2 linked regions of the Roseobacter denitrificans OCh 114 genome follow. The protein of the gene in region 1 interacts with the protein of each later gene in a pairwise test. Links are inferred from orthologs where the notes say so. Each region holds a gene or a part of one and is shown on either strand. Other genes may lie near its edges.

Region 1 (5,197 bases):
CCTGTCATATTGCGGCAAGAATATGGTTCAAGACATTGGTCTTTGAGCTCTGTATCTATAATCGCACGCGCAAACATAGGGCACATCATGGCCATCAACACGATCAATGAATCAAACCTGCCGCTGGAACTGTTACAGAAACAACAGGGGCACAAGTTCGATCACGGCCATGCGCTCGTCCTGTCGGGAGGTGCGGGTAAAACCGGGGCTGCGAGGCTTGCCGCCATGGCCGCGTTGCGGATCGGGGCGGGGGTGGTCAGCCTGGGGACGCCGCCAGCGGCGATGCTGGAGGTCGCGACGCATATCTCGGCCTTGATGGTCAGAAAAATCGCGACACCGCATGATGTGCAAACGGCCCTGTCGGACAAGCGGATATCGGCGATTTGCGTCGGGCCTGGTTTTGGGACAGCGTCGGCACAAGCAGCGCTCATCAAGGAGGTGTTGACATCCAAGCGCCCCACTGTGCTGGACGCCGATGCGCTTACCGTTCTGGCGGCAAATCCGGACCTGCGTGGGCTGTTGCACCCGGCTTGCGTCTTGACGCCACATGCGGGGGAGTTTGCGCGGCTGTTTGGAGGCGGTTGCGGGGATGCGTCCGTCGACGAACGTGCTGAAACAACGGTCAGGGCCGCCCGGAACGTCGGCTGCACATTGGTGTCAAAGGGAGAGAACACGCTGATTGCCGATCAGGGTGAACAGGTTTTCCTGCATCAGGCAAGCGGCGCGCGCGCGGCGCCATGGCTGGCGACAGCCGGGTCGGGCGATGTTCTTGCGGGCTTCATTGCCGGTTTGCTGGCGCGCGGGGTTACACCAATGGCGGCGGCGAAAATCGCAGTATGGCTGCATGTGGAATGCGCAATCACATTTGGCCCCGGGTTGATCGCGCAGGACCTGCCGGAAGTCCTGCCCCGCGTTTTGCAACAACTGTTTGTCCATCGCGAATGACGAGGCACTGGAGGTATCCAGAACCATCTAACAATTTGAAATATTGTGTTTAAAGCGGCGTCAGATGGTTGAAGTCTTTCGCAGCGCTTTAGTTCAGCGCGGGCGTAGGTATTGATGTATCCGCCGTGCCAAGCTCCATACCATCAGCATAGAGCACCTGCGGCGCTGAACAGAAAACACTGTAAAGGGTCAGGGTTTGAAGCCCCACGTCCCTGACGAATTCCCCGTCAACCAATCTGTCGACTGTCACCATTGTTTCCGGCGCACCTGCAAAGGCCCGCGCGCGCCAGTCTCTCAGCAGAACCGTTTGCGAGGCGGGCAGGAGGCTGTCGAGGTCGGGTTGATGATGCCCCAGCGACCCGGCGATGATATACACGGCGGGAACAACCATGCTTCGCTGCTCGATCAAACGTATAGGCACCGCGCCTTGGCCTCGCGTGATGACGTAGTCGCCGGGGCGCAGGTCTTCGATCCGGCGCGCGCCTTTCATCGTCAGGATACGCGCGCCATAGACAAATCCGGGCATGCTCCAGAGCGCATGCGGACTTTCAAGCGCCGCCACCGGGGGAGCCGCCAAACACTTGTCTTTTGCAGATCGCGCGATCGTCTTTTGCGTCATTGAGATGCCCTTTGAGGTGCCCATGGACGAAATATCGCTAAAATTTGATACTAAAGCTTTAACGCGATCACTGAATTTTGGGTCTCGCCACTGGGCTTGTGGTTTGCTAGTAGATTCCGAAGGCTAGCAAAAGCGGTCTCGTGCGGGTGTGGCGGAACTGGTAGACGCACCAGATTTAGGTTCTGGCGCCGCAAGGCGTGGGGGTTCAAGTCCCTTCACCCGCACCATCAATCCTGTAGATATCAGCAAGACGCCCTCAGGCGCAGCGCAAATCTTGTGTGCTGTTAAGCCGGATGCGGTGACATGGTTTTTGAGGGCCTATCGTTTCAAACTCGATAGGCCGTTTTTTTTGAATCCATATCGCGTGATACAAAGGCAAGCGGTCCGCGCGTATCGCGCCAAACCTGACATACGCATCACAGTGCGTGTTTTTATCTGCTCAACGCCGCTTCGCCCGCCATAATACGCATCAGAACGGAATTTCATCATCCAGATCGCGCGAAGGTGCCGGGCTTGGCGCGTTTCCACCGCCACCGTAACTGTCGCCGCCACGGTCGTCATAACCCATCTGGCCACCACCGCCGCCGCCTCCGTAGTTCCCGCCACCCCCGCCGGAGTCGCGACCGTCAAGCATGGTCAGCGTGGACGAGTACGGCCGCAGCACAACTTCGGTGGAATAGCGATCCTGCCCGGATTGATCCTGCCACTTGCGCGTCTCCAGCTGCCCCTCAAGGTACACTTTGGAGCCCTTGCGCAGATACTGTTCGGCCACGCGCGCAAGGGGTTCAGAGAAAATGGCCACCGAATGCCACTCGGTACGTTCCTTACGCTCGCCGGTGTTGCGGTCTTTCCACGTTTCGGAGGTGGCAATCCGCAGGTTGCACACTTTGCCGCCGTTCTGAAAGCTGCGGACCTCAGGGTCACGCCCCAGATTGCCGATAAGGATTACTTTGTTTACAGAGCCGGCCATGATGCCCCCTTTATTGCTCGTTCTTATGGCGCTGCGCGGATCAACGGATTTGCCGAATCTTAACGCAGAAAAATTTTGTAAAACCATAGTTGTTTCGTGGGTCTTAAACCATGGTAAACGCCTGAAGGGAACGGTCCAACGCACAGGATCGCGCAAGGGCTGGCAAATGCATGACAATTTGCTATGTTCTGCCAAACTGTGAGAAGGTTGAAACTCCACCTATGATGAAATCTATTTTGGTTTCCTTGGCGATCCTCGTTTTTGCAGCACCCATGGCACAGGCGCAGACCGTTTCCTCAAAGAGCCGCAGCAAGCTTTTTGAATCGCAAACCAGCGTTCTGGATACACGTGCCGCGGGGCAATATAAGAATTCCGTGCGTTTGCAGCCCCCCTCGGTGATCACGCCGAGCAAATGGAACCTGCTGCAATACACCGGAGCCTATCGTGGCGAGTTTCTGGAAATGGCGCGTGCGGCGGCGCGCAAACACCGCATTCCCGAAGATCTGTTTCTGCGACTTGTCCAACAGGAATCGGGCTGGAACCCGACGGCCAAATCGCACAAGGGCGCTCTGGGGCTGGCCCAGCTGATGCCTGCGACGGCGCGCTATTTGCGCGTTGACCCGCTGGACCCGGAAGAGAACCTCGAAGGGGGCGCGCGGTATCTGCGCAAACAATATGATCGGTTCAAATCATGGCGGCTGGCATTGGCGGCGTATAACGCGGGGCCGAATGCTGTGAAACGCCACGGCGGCATTCCGCCCTACAAGGAAACCCAGAACTACGTCCGGATCATCGCGGGCGGCTGATGCCCCGGTTATGGCGTGCCCTTTGCACAGCCCGGCGCCGCACCGGCGCAACGGGTGGCCTTTGCCGTTTACTCCGCAGCGACGCCGACCTCGATCACAGGCTCCATAGTGGCAAGCTGATCGTCGCTCAGGTGACATTTCAGCTGATGGTTGCCGGGAAGGGTGCGCATCGGCGGCACTTCCTTTTCGCACAGGCCACCGGGCACTTTCGATTTCCAGCCGCAGCGCGTCTGGAACGGACAGCCTGAGGGCGGGTTCATGGCCGAGGGAATATCGCCCTCCAGCACGATGTGCTTCTTCTTGACGCTGGTATCCGCGATGGGCACCGCCGAAAGCAGCGCTTCGGTATAGGGGTGGTAGGGGGGCGCAAAGACCTGATCTGTGGTGCCCAGCTCCACCACATGGCCCAGATACATCACCATCACCCGGTCGCTGAGGTAGCGCACGATGGACAAATCGTGGCTGATGAACAGCAGCGTGGTCTTGTGCTCGCGCTGGATTTCCATCAGCAGATCGGTGACCGCCGCCTGCACTGATACATCAAGGGCAGAAACAGGTTCATCGGCCACCACGATACGCGCATCCCCCGCAAAGGCGCGCGCGATCCCCACGCGCTGCTTTTGCCCGCCCGACAGCTGGCGCGGCATCCGGGTGGCGAAGGCGCGCGGCAGTTTCACCAGATCGAGCAGCTTGAGCATCCGTTCATTCCGCTCGCTCTCGTTTGAGCCGATCCCAAAGATCTCAAGCGCGCGGATGATCTGCCGCCCGACCGTCATCGACGGGTTGAGCGTGTCGAACGGGTTCTGGAACACCATCTGAACATCGGCGACGGTCTGCGTGTCGCGCTCCTCGATGGGGGTGTCCTGAATGGGGTGGTTGCCCAGCGTGATCGTGCCTTCGGTCGCGGTTTCCAGCCCCATCAGCACCTTGGCAAAGGTGGATTTACCGCAGCCGGATTCGCCCACGATGGCCAGTGTTTCGGATTCGCGCGCCTCGAAACTCAGGGTTTCATTGGCTTTGACCACCTTTTTGTCGCCACCGCCAAAGATCGCATTGGCGGCCACCTCATAGTATTTCTTGAGGTTTTCCATCCTGAGCACCACATCGCCAATTTCGCCCTTGGTCTTGACCTCGGCGAGTTCCAGCGGCGCATCCCAGTCGATTTCCCGGAATTTCACGCAGCGCGTGGCGTGGCGGTCATGCCCCTCCACGTCCTCCATCACAAGCGTGCCCTGATCGCAGCGCCCCGCTTCGAAATAGTCACAGCGGGGGCCAAAGTTGCATCCCGGCGGGCGTTCATGGGGCAGGGGGAAGTTGCCGGGGATCGCCACCAGCGGGCGCGCGTTCTTGTCGGCTCCCGGCAGCGGGATGGACCGGAAGAGCGCCTGCGTATAGGGGTGCTGCATGCGGTCAAAGACGTCTTCGATCGAGCCGCGTTCAACCGCCTCACCGGAATACATCACGCAGATGCGGTCGCAGGTCTCAAGCACAAGCCCAAGGTTGTGGCTGATGAACAGCATCGAGGTGCCGTATTTGCGCCCGAGGTCCTTGACCAGTTCGACGATGGCCGCCTCGACCGTGACGTCAAGCGCCGTGGTGGGTTCATCGAGGATCAGCAGCGATGGCTCCGACATCAGCGCCATGGCGATCACGATGCGCTGCTGCTGCCCGCCCGACAGCTGGTGCGGGTAAGATCCCAAAATGCGTTTCGGGTCCGGCAGTTTCACATCGGTCACAACCTGCAAGGCGCGATCATAGGCGTCCTTTTCCGACGTCCCCTGATGGATCATCGGCACTTCCATCAACTGTCGGCCGATCTTCATCGCCGGGTTCAGCGACGCCATCGGTTCCTGATAG
Region 2 (5,272 bases), 470 kb from region 1 along the record:
GCATCCACGAGAAAAACGAAGGTGATCCCGAAGGCCCCTGTGGCCGTCATGCGCACAACATGCCCCATGGTCGATCCCGTGAGGAACCGACCGGTGCTCATTCTGCCGGTGTGGGGATGCCACGCGCGAAAATGGTTTCAAACCCTTTTTCGGGATGGCGCGGGATCATCATCGCCAGCACAAAGGACACCGCCGCCATGGACGCCGCCAGAAAGAACACCGCCGCCGGGGACCATAGCCACAGCAGACCAAAAGACACGGGCAGAAAGACCGCCGCAATATGGTTGATGGTAAAGGCCACGGCAGCGGTCGGCGCGATGTCACCGGGATCGGCGATTTTCTGAAAATAGGTTTTCAGCGCCAGCGCGAGCCCAAAGAAAATGTGATCCAGCACATAAAGCGTCGCCGCCACTGCCACGCCCCAGCTGAAATAGTAAACGCCACCATAACACAGGAACACCAGCACCAGACCGATGTATTCAAACCCGAGCGTGCGCCGTTCGCCAAAATAGCCCACCGCACGGCCCAGCAAAGGGGCCACCATCATGTTGACCACAAGGTTGATAAGATAGAGCAGCGTGATCTCATGCACATCATAGCCGAATTTCTCGACCATCATGAAACCCGCAAAAACCACAAAAATCTGACGCCGTGCGCCGGACATGAACTGCAGCGCGTAATAGAGCCAGTAGCGTTTGCGCAGCACCATTTTCTTGATCTGCGGATTGGGGGCTTCGAACTGCGGATAGGCAAGCATCGCAAAAACTGCCAGGACGACGGTGATGCCACCGCCCACCATGTAGACCGTATTGTAGGACAGCCCCAAAGTGTCCCAGAGCGCCATGATCGCCAGATAGGCAATCAACGTGGCCCCTGATCCGGCCGCGAGCAGCCAGCCGAGGACACGCGGCGCTTCCTGTTTGCTCAGCCATTGCAGTTGCAGGGATTGATTGACCGTCTCGTAATAGTGAAAGCCGATCGAACTCAGCATGGTGATGGCCAGAATGCCGCCCATGGACGGGAACCACGCCGTGACCGCAGTGGCAACGCCGAGCAGGATCAGCGACACCAGCCCCAGCACCTGTTCGCGCATGAAAATGATGATGGCGATGACACCGACCGCCAGAAACCCCGGTATTTCGCGCACCGTGTGCAAAAGACCGATGTCGGAACCGTCAAAATTGGCGGCTTCAATCACGAAGTTGTTCAGCAATGCAGACCATGTATTGAACGCAATCGGCATCGCAAGCGCCATCAGGAACAACAAGGCGATGGGCCGCCGCCACAACGGGAGGCGATGTGCATCTGCAAGGGGAACATAGCGGGCCATACCGGTTGCTTAGTCCTTTTGCTGGCCTTTGACGAGGTGCTATTTCGCGGCGCGTCAATGTCCCTGATGCCCCGCATGATGACGGTGAAGGTCAGTAGAAACTCTGTGGGTCGATATCAACGGCGACACGTAAATCACCTTTGATCCGCAATTGGGCCACCCAACGCGCGAGCGCTTCCTGCAAAGGGGCGGATTTCTCGGCCTTTACAAGCATCCGGACCCTATGGCGCCCGCGGACCCGCGCAATCGGCGCAGGCGCTGGTCCGAAAACCTGCGCACCGATGGCCCGCAACGGCGCATCCTGCCGCGCCAGTTGGTTGCCTGCGTCAAACACCATTGCCACGTCCGACCCGCTGAGGATGATACCCGCCATGCGCCCGTAAGGTGGCACACCTGCGGCCTTGCGCTCGCGCGCCTCGGCAGCCCAGAATTCATCTTCGTCCCCGGCCAGAATGGCGCGGATGACGGGATGTTCGGGTTGATAGCTTTGCAACAGGGCCACGCCTGCTTTCTCGGCACGCCCTGCACGGCCCGCCACCTGCCGCATCAATTGAAACGTCCGTTCGGCAGCGCGCAGATCAGATCCTTGCAGGCCCAGATCCGCATCAATCACACCAACCAGCGTCAGGTTAGGAAAATTGTGCCCCTTGGCCACGAGCTGCGTGCCGATGATGATGTCCGCACCGCCCGCCGCGATATCTTCGATCTCCGCCTTGAGCGCGCGGGCGGAACCATACATATCCGAACTGAGCGCGGCGATCCGGGCGTCGGGGAACAATTCTGTCGCCTCTTCTGCGAGCCGCTCGACACCGGGCCCGACCGCGGCCAGTCTGTCTTCGGCATTGCAGGACGGGCAGACCGTCGGCATCGGTTTGCTTTCGCCGCACTGGTGACAGACAAGGCGCTTGAGAAAGCGGTGCTCCACCATGCGCGCGTCGCAATGATCGCAGCCGATTTGATGGCCACAGGCGCGACACAGCGTGATCGGGGCATAGCCGCGCCGGTTGATGAACAGCATCGACTGCTCCCCCCGCGCCATGCGTGCCTCCACCTCTTTGTGCAGCACATCAGAGACCCAACGATTGGACGGAAGGCTTTCAACGCGCATATCAATGGCCCGCATCTGCGGCATCACAGCGGCCCCGAACCGCGAGGTCAGTTCCAGCTTGGCGTATTTGCCCGCCTGCGCATTGGCCCAGCTTTCCAGCGAGGGCGTGGCAGAGGCAAGCACGACCTGCGCCCCGCAGATCGAAGCGCGCAGCACTGCCATATCGCGCGCGTTGTACAAAACCCCCTCTTCCTGCTTGTAGGAAGTATCATGTTCCTCATCGACCACGATCAGGCCAAGGTTCTGATAGGGCAGAAACAGCGCCGACCGCGCGCCGATGACAAGCTGCGCCTCACCCTGACCAACCATGCGAAAGATACGCCTGCGTTCGGTCATGGTCGCGCCTGAATGCCATTCAGCCGGGCGCGCACCAAAGCGCTCCTGCACCCGGGTCAGAAATTCAGCGGTCAGGGCGATCTCGGGCAAGAGCACCAGCGCCTGCCGGCCCGCCGTAAGGGCCGCCGCAACCGCCTCAAGATAAACCTCGGTCTTGCCCGAACCCGTGACACCACGCAGCAAGGTCGTGCCATATCGTTCTGAACGGACCGCTTGCGTCAATTGCGCCGCCCCCGCCGCCTGATCCGCTGTCAGTGCCTTGCCGGGGCGCGAGGGGTCAAGACGGGGAAAGGGCAGATCGCGCGGGCTGTCTTCTTCGACAACAGCGCCCTGTGCGACCAGACCTTTGACCACGGACGTACCCACATCGGCCATCTCGGCGAGTTCCTTGAGCGTGAAGGCCAGATCACCGTATTCCGCCAGGGCCGCCAGAACCTTGCGCCTGGCCGCCGTCATCTTGTCAGGTTCTCCTGTTCCGCGCCGGTAAATCTTGCGCATCGACGGCGGATCACCCAGACCCGGCGCGCGGGTGGCAAGACGCAACATCGCAGGCAGCGGCGTCAGGGTATACTCCGCCGCGCGTTTGAGAAACAGACACATCTCTTCGCGCATGGGAGCGGCATCCAGCACCCGGTAGGCCTGACGGATTTTGGAGCGTTCATAATCCCCCTGCCCCGGCCCCCAGACCACCCCCAGCACCTTGCGCGGGCCAAGCGGCACCTCGACAAAAGCACCCAGATGGCACCCCCCTTCGGGCGCGCGATAATCCAGCGTGCGGCCCAGAGGCTGGGTCGTCAGGACAGCGATCAACGCATCACAATCGTAAAATTGCGGCAGGCTCAAAGGGCAGGCTCCGGCTGAAACGGCAATTGAGGGTTTCAGCATCGCAGATCATGCGGTAAAGCCAAGCGCAAGAGCGATCAACGCCGCGACACCTGAACACCGCGCCAAAAAGGATACCACGCACATGAAGTTTTTCGTCGATACCGCCGACACGCAGGCCATTGCAGAGCTTAACGATCTGGGCATGGTCGATGGCGTCACCACGAACCCCTCGCTGATCCTGAAATCCGGACGTGACATCATCGAGGTGACAAAGGAAATCTGCGGCATCGTCTCTGGCCCGGTGAGCGCCGAAGTGGTCGCGCTTGAAGCAGAGGCAATGATCGCCGAAGGGCGCAAGCTTGCCGAGATCGCGGAGAACATCACCGTCAAACTGCCCCTGACGTGGGATGGCCTCAAGGCGTGCAAGACCCTGTCGGATGAGGGTAAAATGGTCAATGTGACCCTCTGCTTCTCGGCTAATCAGGCGCTTTTGGCGGCCAAGGCCGGTGCCTCCTTCATCAGCCCCTTTATCGGGCGGCTCGATGACATGAGCCTGGATGGCTGCGAATTGATAGAGGACATCCGCACGATCTATGACAACTACGGGTTTGGCACTGAAATCCTCGCGGCCTCCATCCGCACGGTGAACCACGTTCAGCAAGTGGCGCTGATCGGGGCAGATGTGATGACAGCGCCCCCAGAAGTGATCCAGAAACTGGCCTCGCATCCGCTGACCGACAAGGGCTTGCAGCAATTCATGTCGGACTGGGAAAAAACCGGCCAGAAGATCCTCTGAGACCCTGACACACCGCCTTACCGGCGCGCCGCCCTGACGCGGGGTGGCGCGTGCGGGCAACACATGCGGGTCGGTCGCACATTTTGGCAGATTTTGAACATGACCCGTGGTAGTGTTCGGAAAAACCAAAAAAATGAGCAGCATATGACCAGCACACCGAAAATCGAAGACGCATTGCGCGCAAAGATCATCGCCACTCCCGATGTCATTCTGGACGACAAGGACGTCATGCGCGCCCTTGTGGCCGCCAATGAAAAGATCATGGGCGACAATATTGTCGATCTGCGCGGCATCGCGATGGACCGTTTGGAAAGCCGCCTTGACCGGTTGGAAGACACCCATCGTTCCGTGATCGCGGCGGCTTATGAAAACGTTGCGGGAACCAACCAGATACACCGCGCGATCCTGCGGATTCTCGAAGCCGACAGCCTGCCAGACCTGCTTGCGCATCTGCAAGGCGATGTGGGCGAAACCCTGCGAGTCGATGCGATCCGGCTGGTTCTGGAGAGCGATCAGAACGACAGTGGCCCGCCCCCGGCGGCGGCTGAAAACGGTATGCTGCGCGCACCTTCGGGCTATATTGATGGCTATGTGACCCAAGGGCGCGGGGGCATTTCACGGCAGGTGACGCTGCGCCGCGTGGATCACGGCGATGCTGATCTTTTTGGACAGGACGCCGCGCAAATCCGCTCCGAGGCCTGTCTCAAACTTGATCTGGGCACGCAGCGCCTGCCCGGCCTTGTGGTTCTGGGCTCACAGGACGCCGAGATGTTTGGACCCCAGCAAGGCACGGATTTACTTGTGTTTTTCACCGGCGTGCTGGAACGGACCCTGCGCCGCTGGGTGACGTGAGCTTTATCAGCCCTGCCGCCGCTGA

The links. The genes of interacting proteins can lie anywhere in the genome.
Region 2: the proteins of ssb (region 1) and RD1_RS09635 interact in binary tests that used the Escherichia coli proteins (3 or more experiments, as listed by UniProt). The link is inferred for Roseobacter denitrificans OCh 114 from one-to-one orthologs.

Annotation. Positions count from the first base shown.
Region 1 is NC_008209.1:2,459,881-2,465,077, forward strand. Bases 785-3,724 are described here. They hold ssb (single-stranded DNA-binding protein), read right to left. Parts: upstream 2,535-3,724; coding sequence 2,034-2,534; downstream 785-2,033. Other genes in these bases: RD1_RS11855 (NAD(P)H-hydrate dehydratase), read left to right, coding at 785-945; RD1_RS11860 (Hint domain-containing protein), read right to left, coding at 1,034-1,564; RD1_RS11875 (lytic transglycosylase domain-containing protein), read left to right, coding at 2,756-3,340; RD1_RS11880 (dipeptide ABC transporter ATP-binding protein), read right to left, coding at 3,409-3,724. In the rest of the region: RD1_RS11850 (NAD(P)H-hydrate epimerase), read left to right, coding at 1-46; more of RD1_RS11855, read left to right, coding at 88-784; more of RD1_RS11880, read right to left, coding at 3,725-5,197. UniProt on the Escherichia coli protein: Plays an important role in DNA replication, recombination and repair. Binds to ssDNA and to an array of partner proteins to recruit them to their sites of action during DNA metabolism. Acts as a sliding platform that migrates on DNA via reptation.
Region 2 is NC_008209.1:1,986,313-1,991,584, reverse strand. The notes cover bases 1,041-4,055. They hold RD1_RS09635 (primosomal protein N'), read right to left. Parts: upstream 3,660-4,055; coding sequence 1,422-3,659; downstream 1,041-1,421. Other genes in these bases: fsa (fructose-6-phosphate aldolase), read left to right, coding at 3,742-4,055; RD1_RS09640 (MFS transporter), read right to left, coding at 1,041-1,330. Outside these bases: RD1_RS09645 (MATE family efflux transporter), read right to left, coding at 1-68; more of RD1_RS09640, read right to left, coding at 98-1,040; more of fsa, read left to right, coding at 4,056-4,395; RD1_RS09625 (DUF484 family protein), read left to right, coding at 4,540-5,247; RD1_RS09620 (tyrosine recombinase XerC), read left to right, coding at 5,244-5,272.